Regions from separate parts of the Pseudoalteromonas sp. MMG022 genome, predicted to be linked through region 1. Evidence: predicted binding sites of a transcription regulator. Region 1 holds the regulator's gene; each other region holds the start of a gene.
The links. The regulator sigma-54, encoded in region 1, starts transcription at its own class of promoters, with help from an activator protein. The targets are predictions, from matches to a motif close to GTTGGCACGNNNNTNGNNT.
Positions count from the first base shown of each region.

Region 1 (5,027 bases):
CATAATTACCTAGGATCCACTTTCATGTTATCGAAGCAGTTTATTGATACCGCTCAGCGAGTTATTGAGATAGAACAGCAAGCCATCACCGAAATTGGCCAGTATATTGACACGCACTTTGCAAGCGCCTGTCAGGCTATTTTTGATTGTCAGGGCCGCACTATTGTTATCGGTATGGGAAAGTCGGGACACATTGGTAACAAAATCGCTGCAACATTTGCAAGTACAGGCACGCCGGCATTTTTTGTTCACCCAGGAGAAGCAAGCCACGGCGACTTGGGTATGATCACCAAACAGGATGTTGTATTGTTGATCTCAAACTCAGGTGAAACAAGTGAAGTTTTGAATATTATTCCCGTGATAAAACGTATTGGTGCAAAAATAATTACGATGACGGGTAACCCTCTTTCTTCAATGGCAAAACTATCTGACATTCACCTCAATATTGCCATTTCAAAAGAAGCTTGCCCACTTGGTCTAGCACCAACAGCCAGCACCACTGCAACGCTTGTTATGGGTGATGCACTGGCCGTTGCGTTACTCGAAGCGAAGGGCTTTACCGCCGATGATTTTGCACTGTCACATCCAGGTGGCTCTTTGGGCAAACGTTTATTGCTGACGTTAAATGAAATCATGCACAAAGATGAACAAGTCCCGATTGTTTCATATACAAGTACGATTAAAGATGCGCTTTTTGAAATGTCAGCAAAAGGGCTCGGTATGACCACCGTTGTAAATGAGCACAATGAACTAATTGGTATTTTCACTGATGGAGATTTGCGACGTATTATCGAGCAACGGGTTGATTTACACCACACACCGATTCACAAAGCAATGACGGTGAACTGCACAACAGCAAAAGCTGATATGCTAGCCGCAGAGGCTTTAAATATCATGGAAACTAAACGAATCAATGGCTTGGTTGTCATAGATGACTATAACCGCCCTATTGGCGCACTCAACACTCAAGATTTGCTTCGCGCAGGGGTGCTTTAACATGGAGATATCTGTGACAACAGAGTGTCATTCATTATTTATTCATCAAACGCATTTTAGTTTGAGGTACAGCGTAACGCTGCGACCACGTTTTGGAAACTTGTAATGAGTAGCAGTCGAGCCATTTTGCTTATTATTTTTGTCATATCAATGACTTGGCTTTGGTACCCCTATCTAACACAGGAAACCCCAAAAACGAGTAAACAGAGTGACATAATTGCGAAACCAGATTATATCGCAACTGAGTTACAACAAACCTCATATAATGAGGCTGGCGTCAGAACTTACACGGTCACGGCTGTTAAAATGGAGCTATATCAAGAACTTGGATTTAGCCACTTTACTGCGCCGGTATTTAACTTGTATAACGGCTCACAAAGCTGGCTGATTTCTTCCCAAGAGGCCACTTTGTATGAAAATAATACGCTGATGTTAGAAGGAAATGTAGAAGCTCAAAATCTTACGACGGGTGCGATGATCTCGTTGATTAAAGCAGACAATATACGCGTTGAAATAAATGAGCGACTAATGCAGTCGGAACGACCAGTTGAAATTACTGGACCGAGTTTAAAGATTACAGGCAAAGGTCTCTATGCCGATTTAAACACCGATATAATTGAATTAATAAACCATACTCGAACTATTTATTATGACCAATAAATTATTATTTACTGTAACCTTGCTTGGGTTGCTCCTATGCCACAGCGTTAACGCGCAGCAAAATAAGACGACCAGTGAGGTTTCCATCAAAGCGGGTAAGCAACAAGCCATGCTAAAAACCAATATTGGCATATTTGAACAGAATGTCGAAATCATTCATGGCAACCGTAAAATCAATGCCGACAGATTAGAAGTTCATCGCCGAGAAGAATTAGGCGATAATAAACAACTCCTCGTAGCAACGGGCAACCCTGCTCGCTTTATTGAAAAGCAGCTAGATGGAACTGAACTTACCGCCAGCGCGCTGGAAATCCGTTATGATGTTGCTAATCGTACTTTGGTCATCAAAGGCAATGCCTCTATCAACCAGTCTGGACAGATTATTCAAGCTCAGTCAATCACCTACGACATGGACAAACAACTGATCAGTGCTGAGCGAGGTGAACAGGATAACGCTCGAGTACACACCATTCTTGTACCTGAGAAGAAATCAAAAAAACCAGACCAAGGTAAGTAATTATGAGCGTATTGACCGCAACGGCTCTGGCAAAGAGCTACAAGGGCAGACAAGTTGTCAAAAACGTTAGCCTAAGCGTAGAAGCGGGTAGCATAGTCGGTTTACTCGGTCCAAATGGTGCTGGAAAAACAACGAGCTTTTACATGATTGTTGGCCTTGTTCCAAGTGACCATGGCACGGTTTGTATTAACGATCATGATATTACGCTATTGCCTATGCATAACCGAGCCCGCCTTGGTATAGGTTATTTACCGCAGGAATCATCTATTTTTAGAAAGCTAACAGTGTACCAAAACTTGATGGCAATTCTAGAAACGAGGAACTCACTAAACAAAGAAGCCCGAGAGCAGGTTTTAAACGAGTTATTGGATGAGTTCAACATCCAGCATATTCGTGACAGTTTAGGTATGGCTTTATCTGGAGGTGAGCGCCGTCGTGTTGAAATTGCTCGCGCTTTAGCCGCAAATCCAAAATTTATCCTCCTAGATGAGCCTTTTGCTGGTGTTGATCCCATTTCAGTGTTAGATATAAAGAAAATAATCGAACATTTAAAAAATAGAGGTATCGGTGTACTTATTACCGATCACAATGTTCGAGAAACCCTTGATGTATGTGAAAAAGCCTACATAGTATCACATGGTGAACTGATCGCATCTGGGACGCCTGAACATGTTTTGGCGGATCAAACAGTAAGAGATGTCTACCTTGGTGAACAATTCAGGCTATAGTTAATATACGCTTGGTCACAACAATAAAATAGAGAATAAGAAGGATTGTTAAAGGTACATGAGGCAATCGTTACAGCTGCGCATGGGGCAGCAACTTACCATGACACCGCAATTACAGCAGGCCATTCGTTTGCTGCAATTGAGTACGCTGGATCTACAACAAGAAATTCAAGAAGCGCTGGATAGCAACCCCCTTCTTGAAATAGAAGAGTCTGATTCCGATTCTGAGCTTGATAGTGATGCTCAAGAAAAAAATGGTAAAGATAATAGCCAGGACGATGCAAGCCAAGATCAGGACACCTATGAAGCAGAGGCCGTTAGCGACTATGAAATGGACTCTGATGCGGCGCTGAGCAAAGATACCGTCAGCGATGAATTGGCCATGGATGTTACTTGGGATGAGTACATGAGTGCCGCCCCTGCAGCCAGCAGCGGCCCTATGCCTGAAGACGAAACCGTTTATCAAGGCGAAACCACTGAAACCCTTCATGAATACTTAATGTGGCAACTTGAGCTCACTCCTTTTAGTCCAACGGATCATGGCATCGCTGTCGCAATCGTAGAGGCAATTGATGATAACGGTACTCTGACACTGAGCACCGAAGATATTCTAGAGAGCCTTAATGACGGCAATACTGAAGAGCTTATTGAACTTGATGAAGTAGAAGCAGTACTAAAGCGTATTCAATTGTTCGACCCAGTCGGTATTGGTGCACGCAGTTTGCAAGAGTGTCTCTGCATTCAGTTAAACCAATTTGACCCAAAAACAACACCTTGGCTCCAAGAAACCAAAATGATACTCAACGAGCACATTGATCTTTTAGCGAGCCGAGATTATCGCACCTTGATGAAAAAGACCAAGCTCAAGGAAACTGAGCTCAAAGAAATTATGACGTTGATTCATTCGCTCAATCCAAAACCCGCAGCGAGTATTATTCGGGAAGAGTCAGAATATGTAATCCCAGATGTATCAGTTAAAAAAGTCAAAGGTCGCTGGGTTGTTGAGTTAAATCCCGATTGTATGCCAAAAATCAGAGTGAATGATCACTACGCGGCAATGTCACGCTCAGTGAAATCCAGCACAGACAGTCAGTTTATACGCTCACATCTTCAAGAAGCTAAATGGTTCATTAAAAGCTTAGAAAGCAGAAATGAAACTTTAATGAAAGTTACTAATTGCATTGTGCAACAACAACAGGCATTCTTTGAACATGGCCCTGAAGCAATGCGGCCTATGGTGTTAAATGATGTAGCTGAAATGGTAGAGATGCACGAGTCAACCATCTCTCGAGTTACGACTCAAAAGTATATGCATACACCTAGGGGCATTTTTGAGTTGAAATACTTCTTCTCAAGCCATGTGAGTACAGAAAACGGAGGAGAGTGTTCATCCACTGCGATTCGAGCACTTATCAAAAAGCTAGTAGCTGCAGAAAATACCGCGAAACCATTAAGCGATAGTAAAATAGCAGATATCCTAGCAGAGCAAGGAATAAAGGTGGCCCGACGCACCATAGCCAAATATCGGGAGTCGTTAGCCATTCCACCGTCCAATCAGCGTAAGAGCTTGATTTAGACGTAATACCAAAGAAGGAAAATGCTTATGCAACTAAATTTAACTGGTCGTCATGTAGAAATCACTGATTCATTAAGAGACTATGTAACCAACAAGTTTGCGAAGCTGGAAAGGCATTTTGATCACATCAACAATGTACATGTGATCTTAGATGTTGAAAAGCTGGTCCAAAAGGCCGAAGCCACTTTACACGTCAATGGTGGAGAGTTATTTGCATCAACGGAACATCAAGATATGTATGCTGCGATCGATGGCCTTATCGATAAGTTAGATCGCCAAGTAATTAAACACAAAGAGAAGCTTACTCGACACTAATCATGAAATTAAGCTCACTTATCAATAAGGACTGCAGTAAAGCTGCGGTCCTTTTTAATAGCAAAAAACGGGTTCTCGAATACATCAGTGAGTTAGCGCATGAACAACTCCCAGAGCTAAGCCAACATGACATACTAAATGCATTGATGAGCCGAGAAAAATTGGGGAGTACTGGTATTGGTAAGGGCATCGCAATCCCTCATGGCCGAATCGAGGGTATCGACGAAGTTACCGC
Region 1 is NZ_JAKFZQ010000004.1:104,796-109,822, reverse strand. It holds gene L1070_RS04950 (calcium/sodium antiporter) at 1-13, shown strand, start outside; gene L1070_RS04945 (KpsF/GutQ family sugar-phosphate isomerase) at 25-996, shown strand; gene lptC (LPS export ABC transporter periplasmic protein LptC) at 1,102-1,656, shown strand; gene lptA (lipopolysaccharide transport periplasmic protein LptA) at 1,646-2,173, shown strand; gene lptB (LPS export ABC transporter ATP-binding protein) at 2,176-2,901, shown strand; gene L1070_RS04925 (RNA polymerase factor sigma-54) at 2,960-4,477, shown strand; gene hpf (ribosome hibernation promoting factor) at 4,505-4,792, shown strand; gene ptsN (PTS IIA-like nitrogen regulatory protein PtsN) at 4,795-5,027, shown strand, end outside.

Region 2 (5,027 bases), on a different contig from region 1:
GAGCCAGAATATCCAGAGGAGCTACTGGAAAAAGATGCTTTCAACGAGCTCTTTAGTGATGGTTTTAGTGACTTCGATGATGACGCCGATGATGATGTGGGCGCGATGAACAACGCGGCACATCTTGGGCTGTTGCCTGATGAAGGTATCGAGCTTAAAGAGTATCTAGCCGATTTAGAGGTGAGTTTGATTACGCAAGCGCTAGAGCGGTACGACTATGTTGTGGCACGCGCAGCAGAAGTGTTAGGTGTGCGTCGTACCACATTGGTTGAAAAAATGAAAAAATATAACCTTAATCGTGATTAGCTTTTTAATGCTTCAAAATCTGTATGTTCGTAGCCTGTGATGATTTGCTCCTTTCTGAAACAGGCATTATCATGATCGTTCACCATGCCACATGCCTGCATGTGCGCGTAAACAGTGGTTGGCCCTAAAAACTTAAACCCTCTACGTTTCAAATCCTTTGCGAATGCAACACTTATCTCACTGTGAGACTGATAGTCTGCTCTACTGGCAATGTGGTTTACTATTGGGAAGTAGTCGACAAACTGCCACTGGTACTTCGCAAAGCTGCCAAATTCATTTTGAATGTCAATGAATGCTCGGGCGTTATTGATGGTCGCTATAATTTTCTTCTCATTGCGAACAATGGATGATTCATTCAACAGCCGCGCGACATCTCCATGATTCATCTGAGCAACACGTTGCACATTAAATTCATAGAATGCTTCTGTGTATGCATTTCTTTTTTTTAATATGGTATACCAACTGAGGCCAGCTTGTGCCGACTCTAGCGTTATAAATTCGAATAGGGTTTGATCATCAAGTACTGGTATTCCCCACTCATCATCATGGTATCGAATATAATCTTCTTTACTTTGGTCTAGCCACAAGCATCTAGTGCACATTTTACTTTCCTTATACAGATCGATTAATTGATTGTACATATTGCTGTATAAAAATACAGTGTCAAAAAAGTGTTATCAGAAAAACATTTATAACGTTATGATTATAAAAGAAATTAATGTTGGCCCAAATCCTGCTTATTCATGTGTAGAGTCTTTATGAGAGAGTGATGTTATGGCTTTGGCACATGTTTTAAATCCACAATTTGTGACGCCTGCACAATTTAGTCCAGGTTTGCTACAAGAAGCGTATGTCGGTGAGCTAAGTGAACTTCGCCAGCAAGCGAGTTGGCTTAGTCACCTAGTTGATACGATGCCTGCGGGTGTGGTGGTGTTGGATGGTCAAGGCATGATAGCCAAAGCGAATCAAATTGCCATTGATATGTTGGGCGAGCCGCTTGAAGGTGAGAAATGGTTTAACATCATACAGCGCTCTTTTAGCCCCCAGCAAGATGATGGGCATGAGATATCACTCAAAGATGGTCGACTGATCAAGCTAGATATCACGGCATTAGCACCGGAGCCTGGGCAGCTGATTTTAATGACGGATCTAACAGAGACACGTCGTTTGCAATCCCGTGTTGCACATATGCAGCGTTTAAGTGCGCTTGGCAAAATGGTTGCTTCATTGGCACACCAAGTACGTACACCTCTGTCAGCGGCTATGTTGTATGCGGCCAATCTAGGTAGTCGTAGTTTACCAGATACATCCCGTGCGCGTTTTCACGAGAAGCTTATGTCTCGACTCAAAGATTTGGAATCACAAGTGAACGATATGCTCTTGTTTGCCAAAAGTGGTGATCAACAAGTTGTAGAAAAAGTATCAATGCAGCAGTTGCTGAACGAAGTTAAAGCTGGATCTGATGCGATGGTTGCGACGAATAACAGCTCGTTAGATGTAGCGCTGCCAGAACCAGATATTGCAGTGATAGGCAACAAAACTGCCCTTGCCAGTGCTGTGCAAAACTTAATACATAATAGTATTCAAATTATTGGCACGGGCGCAGAGGTTAAAGTTAATGTGCAAAGAGAGCACGATAAAGTCAGAATTTCGGTCATTGATAATGGTCCAGGTGTTGATCCACAAGTGGCAGATAAAGTCTTCGAACCATTTTTTACGACCAAAAGTCAGGGCACAGGTCTTGGTTTAGCAGTAGTCAGCTCAGTCGCACACTCCCACAAAGGGCAGGTAGAAGTTAAAAATATGGAAAGCGGTGGTGCGTGTTTTAGTTTGCTGCTCCCCATTTCATTTGATACCGAACAATTGGAGGTTGTATGAGTCATTCAATTTTAGTAGTGGAAGACGATGCAGGTCTACGCGAAGCACTGATCGATACCTTACAGTTATCAGGCTTCAGTTGTATTGAAGCGTCCAGTGCTGAGCAGGCAGTAGTGCTTTTGAAGCAACAATCTTTCTCATTGGTAGTAAGCGACGTGCAGATGGGAGCAATGAGTGGCATTGATTTACTTAAAACTATCAAGTTGAATTATCCAGACTTGCCGGTATTAATGATGACTGCCTATGCGACCATCGATGATGCTGTAGAAGCAATGAGATTGGGTGCCATTGACTACATGGCAAAACCCTTTGCGCCAGAAGTATTGCTCAATATGGTAAGCCGATATATGCCGCCAAAGGACAAAGAAACGGATGGTCCTGTTGTAAAGGATCCTAAAAGCATTCAGTTATTGGAGCTTGCAAACAAGGTAGCTAAATCCGATGCTAGCGTTATGGTATTAGGCCCAAGTGGCTCAGGTAAAGAAGTACTAGCTCGCTACATTCATGATAAATCTGAGCGAGCGCATGAAACATTTGTGGCTATAAATTGCGCGGCGATCCCTGAGAATATGCTCGAAGCGACGCTGTTTGGATATGAAAAAGGTGCTTTTACAGGTGCGATCCAAGCTTGTCCTGGAAAGTTTGAACAGGCCCAAAAAGGTACAATTTTGCTTGATGAGATCACTGAAATGGATCTTGGGTTACAAGCTAAGCTACTGCGTGTGTTGCAAGAGCGTGAAGTTGAGCGCTTAGGTGGACGCAAGACTATTGAGCTTGATGTCAGAGTCCTTGCAACCAGCAATAGAGATCTGAAAGAAGCTGTAGCTGCGGGCAAGTTTAGAGAAGATTTGTACTACCGTCTCAATGTGTTCCCTCTTATGTGGTTGCCTCTGTGTGAACGCCCTGGTGATATTGTGGTTTTAGCGGAGCACCTCATTACCAGGCATTGTATGAAAGCCAGTAAACCTGTGCCGAGCCTGACGAGTGAGGCAAAAGAGAAGCTGCTGTCGCATAGTTGGCCAGGTAATGTACGTGAACTGGATAACGTGGTGCAGCGCGCATTGATTTTACAGCAAGGTGAGACAGTGACCGCGGATGATATTTTCATAGAAAGCTATCAGCCTGTAATGGCCACAGCATCACCTATGCTGAATTTAGCAACTACGAATCAAGACGGTGAGGTCTCTGAGCAAGCACCAGCTATGGATAATAGTGATGCTACGAGCTACAAGTCTGAATTGCAGGACAAAGAACACCAAATTATTTTGGACACTCTGTCTCGTTACCAAGGTAAGCGCAAGGATGTGGCTGAAGTGCTGGGTATGAGCCCAAGAACTTTACGTTACAAGCTTGCAAAAATGCGAGATATGGGGATATCCGTACCTGCATAAGTCCAGCCTTTAAAGCAAAGCCAGTAGTCACTGGTTTTGCTTTGTCAAAAACATGACAGCCGCAAAAAACACATTAAGATTATGATTTTAATGTGTTTTTTGTTGGCATGCTTTGTGCTTAATACCTAATATCTTTAATAAAAAGGGTGAGCACTATGAACATTCAACCCAATGCCTTATATCAGGAAATGCAGTCTCTAGCTTTAGAGGCTACACGTAATAAACCACAAGAGAGTTTGCCCGTACAATCTTCTGCGACGTCATCGGCGCAGTTTGGTGAGTTACTATCGGATGCGATTAACACTGTTAATGGTTTGCAAAAAGAGGCAAAATCCAAAGTAACAGCGTTAGAAATGGGTGATCGCAGTGTCTCTTTAGCCGAAGTTATGATTGCATCGCAAAAATCATCTGTGGCGTTTGAGGCTACCGTGCAAGTTCGTAATAAGCTTGTTGAGTCTTATAAAGAAATTATGAGCATGCCTGTTTAAACCTAGGTAGTGGAGAGTAACTGTGGCAACGAATCAATCAACAGAACTAGCTTTATCAGACGGCGCGACTGGCACCGAAGCTGAAGAGCAGCAAGAGCAAAAGTCAGGCTATCTGAGTGCGCTAAGTGGCGTTGATATGCTGCGCCAAGTTACTTTAGTAATAGCGCTGGCAATATGCTTGGCAATTGCAGTATTCATCATCATTTGGGCCCGCCAGCCAGATATGCGACCATTGGGTCAGTACCCAACAGAAGAGTTGGTACAGACGCTTGATTTTCTAGATGCTCAGAAAATTGACTATGAGCTTGACGGCAACACCATCATGGTTGCAGAAGGTGACTATCAGAATATCAAGTTACAGATGGCACGCGATGGCTTTTCACAAAGTCCCAGCTCTGGCACTGACATACTTATGCAGGACATGGGTTTTGGCGTCAGTCAGAGACTTGAACGTGAACGGCTAAAGCATAGCCGTGAGCAACAGTTAGCACGCACCATTGAAGAACTGCAAGACGTGAGCCGTGCGAAAGTATTACTCGCAATTCCTAAAGAAAATGTATTTGCTCGACGTGAGAAAAAGCCTTCAGCAACGGTGGTTGTCACTTTAAAACGTGGTAGAACACTAGACGGTGAAGAAGTTGATTCTATTGTAGATATCATAGCATCTGCAGTACAAGGTCTTGAGCCTGCGCGTGTAACCGTGACAGATCAAAATGGTCGTCTATTAAACTCTGGCTCACAGGATTCACTGGCCGCTCGCTCTCGAAAAGAGTATGAGATAGAGCGTAAAAGAGAGCAGGAATACTTAGAGAAAATTGACAGTATTATGATCCCTGTTGTTGGCCTAGGTAAGTATACCGCGCAAGTTGACTTAACCATGGACTTTAGTGCGGTTGAGGAAACACAGAAGCGATTTAACCCAGATTTACCTGCAGTGCGCAGTGAAACAACATTTGAAGAAAAT
Region 2 is NZ_JAKFZQ010000003.1:205,148-210,174, forward strand. It holds gene L1070_RS04145 (sigma-54-dependent Fis family transcriptional regulator) at 1-306, shown strand, start outside; gene L1070_RS04150 (DNA-3-methyladenine glycosylase I) at 303-908, opposite strand; gene L1070_RS04155 (ATP-binding protein) at 1,081-2,184, shown strand; gene L1070_RS04160 (sigma-54 dependent transcriptional regulator) at 2,181-3,575, shown strand; gene fliE (flagellar hook-basal body complex protein FliE) at 3,731-4,063, shown strand; gene fliF (flagellar basal-body MS-ring/collar protein FliF) at 4,086-5,027, shown strand, end outside.
Region 2: fliE (flagellar hook-basal body complex protein FliE) is a predicted target of sigma-54. The motif match lies at 3,677-3,695, and genes of this name have one in related genera.

Region 3 (5,027 bases), on a different contig from region 1:
TGAACCTGATGTCAAGGTCATGAAATCAGTTTGGAAACCGATCAAGCCACGGCTTGGCATGACAAAGTCTAAACGTACACGACCCTTACCATCTGGCGCCATGTCTGTCATCTCAGCCTTACGTAGACCAAGTTGCTCCATGATAGAACCTTGGTGCTCTTCTTGAACGTCAACCGTTACCGTTTCAAACGGTTCTTCTAACTGACCATCTACTTCACGTAGGATTACTTCAGGACGTGATACCGCTAACTCGTAGCCTTCACGACGCATGTTTTCAATCAAAATACCTAAGTGTAATTCACCACGACCAGAAACACGGAAGCTATCAGGGTTATCAGTCTCTTCAACACGTAATGCAACGTTATGTACTAGCTCGTTTTGTAGACGTTCAAGGATGTTACGAGAAGTCACGAATTTACCTTCTTGACCCGCAAACGGTGAAGTATTAACAGAGAAAGTCATGGTTACTGTTGGTTCATCAACAGACAGCGCCGGTAGGGCTTCAACCGCGTTCACATCACATACTGTGTCAGAGATCTTCAGCTCACCTAAGCCTGTGATGGCAATAATGTCACCAGCTTGTGCTTCTTGTGCTTCATGGCGGTCAAGACCTAAGTAAGTTAGTACCTGGCCAACTTTACCATTACGCTTGCTGCCGTCTGCGCCCACAATAGTCACTTGCTGATTTACTTTAACCGTACCACGTTTGATACGACCTACACCGATTACACCAATATATGAGTTGTAATCTAATTGAGAGATCTGCATCTGGAAGCCACCAGCAGGGTCTGCATCTGGTGCAGCAACCTGCTCTACGATTGCTTCAAACATCGGTTGCATGTTGTCAGACGGAGTATCTAAATCAAGTGTTGCCCAGCCATTGATTGCTGATGCATAAATAACTTGGAAATCTAGCTGTTCATCTGTTGCACCTAGGTTGTCAAACAGGTCGAAAACCTGATCCATTACCCAATCAGGACGTGCGCCTGGCTTGTCGATTTTGTTGATAACAACGATAGGCTTTAGTCCCAATGCGAATGCTTTTTGCGTTACGAAACGCGTTTGTGGCATTGGGCCTTCTTGTGCATCAACCAGTAGTAATACTGAGTCAACCATTGACAGAACGCGCTCTACTTCACCACCGAAGTCGGCGTGTCCCGGAGTGTCAACGATATTAATGTGGTAGTCATTCCACTCAATCGCTGTATTTTTAGCTAGGATAGTGATACCGCGCTCTTTCTCGATATCGTTTGAATCCATTACACGTTCTTCGTTACCGCCGCGTGTTTCTAGTGTACCAGATTGCTCTAGTAGCTTATCAACTAGGGTGGTTTTACCGTGGTCTACGTGGGCGATAATCGCGATATTACGTAATTTTTCAATACTCATGTCTATAACTCAGATAATTACTCGAAAGAGTGGGTTAATCCTGTGCACCAAATTGCACAAAACAGTCCATAAAAGTAGACCGCCAGGATTTAAAGTGGCGTATTATCCCCTAATAACGCGGTAGATGAAAGTTTATGCAGCATTATTTTTTAATCACTAAGCATAAATTGTGTACTTTATGGCCGATATTCAGTTTAGCATAGCCTAAATTTAACGTAGCCGAAGCATATAAAGAGGCGTTTAGTACACTAATAAACAGCAACAATAAAACATCAAGATGTAAAAGTGATGACAAGCGTAAACTCTCAACAAATGGACAAGTGTAAGCTGGGAATATAGTCAAGTTGCACTATACTCACCATGCACCAACCCTGTGCATTTATGGATCATTTTGGTGCATAACTACGATACACTCTGGTGCATCAAAACAAGAAACACTTAAGAATCATGAAGTTGAAAAAATGGCACAAATTAAGCTTACAAACAGCGCAATCGCATTAGAATGCAGCAAGCTTAAAAAACCCAACGAGTCGGAGGACACATGTCACAATCGGTTTTAGATTTTATCAAAGAAAATGACGTTAAATTCGTAGATTTACGTTTTACTGATACAAAAGGTAAAGAGCAACACGTTTCTATCCCACATCACCAAGCCGATGAAGACTTCTTCGAAGATGGTAAAATGTTTGATGGTTCTTCAATCGCAGGTTGGAAAGGCATCAACGAATCTGACATGGTATTAATGCCAGATCCTGCATCAGCAAAGCTAGACCCGTTTGCAGAAGAAACAACACTTATCGTTCGCTGTGACGTAGTAGAACCAAACACACACCAAGGCTATGAGCGTGACCCTCGCTCTGTTGCTAAGCGCGCAGAAGAGTACATGCGTTCAACTGGTATTGCTGACACCGTATTGTTCGGTCCAGAACCAGAATTCTTCCTATTTGACGATGTTAAATATAAAACAGATATGTCAGGTTCGATGTATAAAATCGACGCACAAGAAGCATCTTGGAACTCTGATAAAGACTACGAAGGCGGTAACACAGGTCACCGTCCAGGCGTAAAAGGTGGTTATTTCCCTGTTGCTCCTGTTGATTCATCACAAGACTGGCGTTCAGCTACATGTCTAGTACTTGAAGAGCTAGGTCACGTTGTAGAAGCACACCACCATGAAGTAGCAACAGCAGGTCAAAATGAGATCGCAACACGCTTCAACACGATGGTAATTAAGGCTGACGAAATTCAGGAAATGAAGTACGTTATCCATAACATGGCTCACCTATATGGCAAAACAGCAACCTTCATGCCTAAGCCAATCGTAGGTGATAACGGTTCTGGTATGCACTGTCACCAATCTCTTGCTAAAGATGGCAAAAACATCTTCGCTGGCGACAAGTACGGCGGTCTTTCTGAAGATGCTCTTTACTACATCGGTGGTATCATCAAACACGCTAAAGCAATCAACGCATTTGCAAACGCATCTACCAACTCTTATAAGCGTTTGGTACCAGGCTTCGAAGCACCAGTAATGCTTGCTTACTCAGCTCGTAACCGTTCTGCTTCAATCCGTATCCCTGTTGTACCGTCAGAAAAAGCTCGTCGTATCGAAGTACGTTTCCCTGACCCTACAGCTAACCCATACCTTGCGTTCTCAGCAATGCTTATGGCTGGCCTTGACGGCATTAAGAACAAGATCCACCCTGGCGACGCAATGGACAAAGACTTATACGATCTACCTGCTGAAGAAGCAGCAGAGATCCCAACCGTTGCAGCTTCATTAGACGAAGCACTAGCAAGCCTTGACGCTGACCGTGAGTTCTTGACTCAAGGTGGCGTTTTCACTGACGACTTAATCGATGCTTACATCTCACTTAAGTCAAAAGAAGTGGAAAAACTGAACATGACAACTCACCCAGTTGAGTTTGAAATGTACTACAGCGTTTAATCGCGCAATTAAATCATATGTGTTCTCAAGCCCGCTTTAGCGGGCTTTTTTAATGGTAAATCTATCTGTTTCATACTAGAGTATTACCAAACGAGTCGAGAGTAAGAGGCCTGATTAATGATACGGATTTGGTTGGTATGCACTATGATACTAACGTTCTGCGCAACGGCTTCACAACCACAGGTTTACCGCTGGAAAGACGAAAATGGCAACTGGGTATTTTCTGATGTTCCCCGCGCAGGGTCGGAAAAAATCAGTTTAAATAAACCCCTTAGTATGCCAACGACCGATACCTCAATTCTTAAACCCAAAAAAGTGAACAAAGCGGTGCAATACGAGCTGAAAATTTCCTCCCCTGGGCATCAACAAACACTCAGAGAAAACACTGGCACCGTGTATGTAAGCGGACAAGTCAAACCTGTTTTTAGCAAAGGCTTAACCGTACAACTATCACTCAACGGCCAACTCGTTAGTGACAAGCAAACCAACACCACTTTTGCGTTACACAATTTAGAGCGTGGCGAGCACCATTTGGTTATGTATCTGTTTGATGAGCACGGTACGAGAATTGCAACCAGCCCACAAAGTACATTTTATTTGCACAAAACCAGCCGTATCAACCCATAGCCCAATCAAATGGTGCATGTTATAGTGCACCAAATTGGTGCAAGAGATTCTACAGGTGACCCAACATGGTACAAAGTACCCACCCTATGCTGAGTGCCCTATGGCATAACCTATCCACATGCGTGTTAGTGCTAGATAAAGAGTTTGTGATCCATTATGCCAATAACAGCAGCAGTGAGTTATTTGGACTGGGTATTAAACGACTCATCGGCCAGCCGATTAACAACATATTTAGCCATCACCATATTGACTTTGAACGCCTGTCACAATACGCCTTAAATGATGGGGTTGATTGCCAGCAGCACAGGGTAGACGTGGTGTTCGTGGATAATCGAGCTGCCACAATCAACCTGCACGCAAGACGCATCAACCACCAACAACAAACCTTTATTTTACTTGAGTGTCGTCGTATCGATGATGAAGTTCGTTTTGATCAAGCCTCCAACCAAATGCATCAATACCAAGCGGCACGAACACTGATAAGAGGTTTGGCACACGAAATTAAAAATCCTTTAGGTGGAATTAGAGGAGCGGCGCAATTATTGCAGTACGAGACCTGTCAGCAAGAACGCGATCAATGTGCACAGTTGATCATAGAACAAGCGGACAGATTAACCGAGTTAGTGGACAGGCTGCTTGGGCCCAATCAATTGCCCAAAAAAGCGCCGTGCAACATTCACCAAACGCTCGAGTCCGTTATTAAGTTGAGTATGTTGGACAACGCCAGTCAAATAACATTATTAAAAGACTATGACCCAAGCATACCCGATATTGTGATCGACCAAGCGAAAATACAACAAGTTGTGCTAAACATCGTGAGAAATGCTCAACAAGCGCTAGAAAGTGCAGGCACCATCACCTTAACGACGCGGATTAAGCACCGCATGAGGCGTGGTGAGCGCTTGATGAAAAAAGCATTGTTGGTAAAAATTACGGATGATGGACCGGGTATCGCCGAAGAGCTAAAGGATACCTTATTCTATCCCATGATCACCAACAAGGAAGGTGGTTCTGGGTTGGGTTTATCCATTGCACAAACGATTGTTGAGCAACATGGTGGCAT
Region 3 is NZ_JAKFZQ010000014.1:71,170-76,196, forward strand. It holds gene typA (translational GTPase TypA) at 1-1,389, opposite strand, end outside; gene glnA (glutamate--ammonia ligase) at 1,931-3,337, shown strand; gene L1070_RS13695 (DUF4124 domain-containing protein) at 3,482-3,964, shown strand; gene glnL (nitrogen regulation protein NR(II)) at 4,030-5,027, shown strand, end outside.
Region 3: glnA (glutamate--ammonia ligase) is a predicted target of sigma-54. The motif match lies at 1,850-1,868, and genes of this name have one in related genera.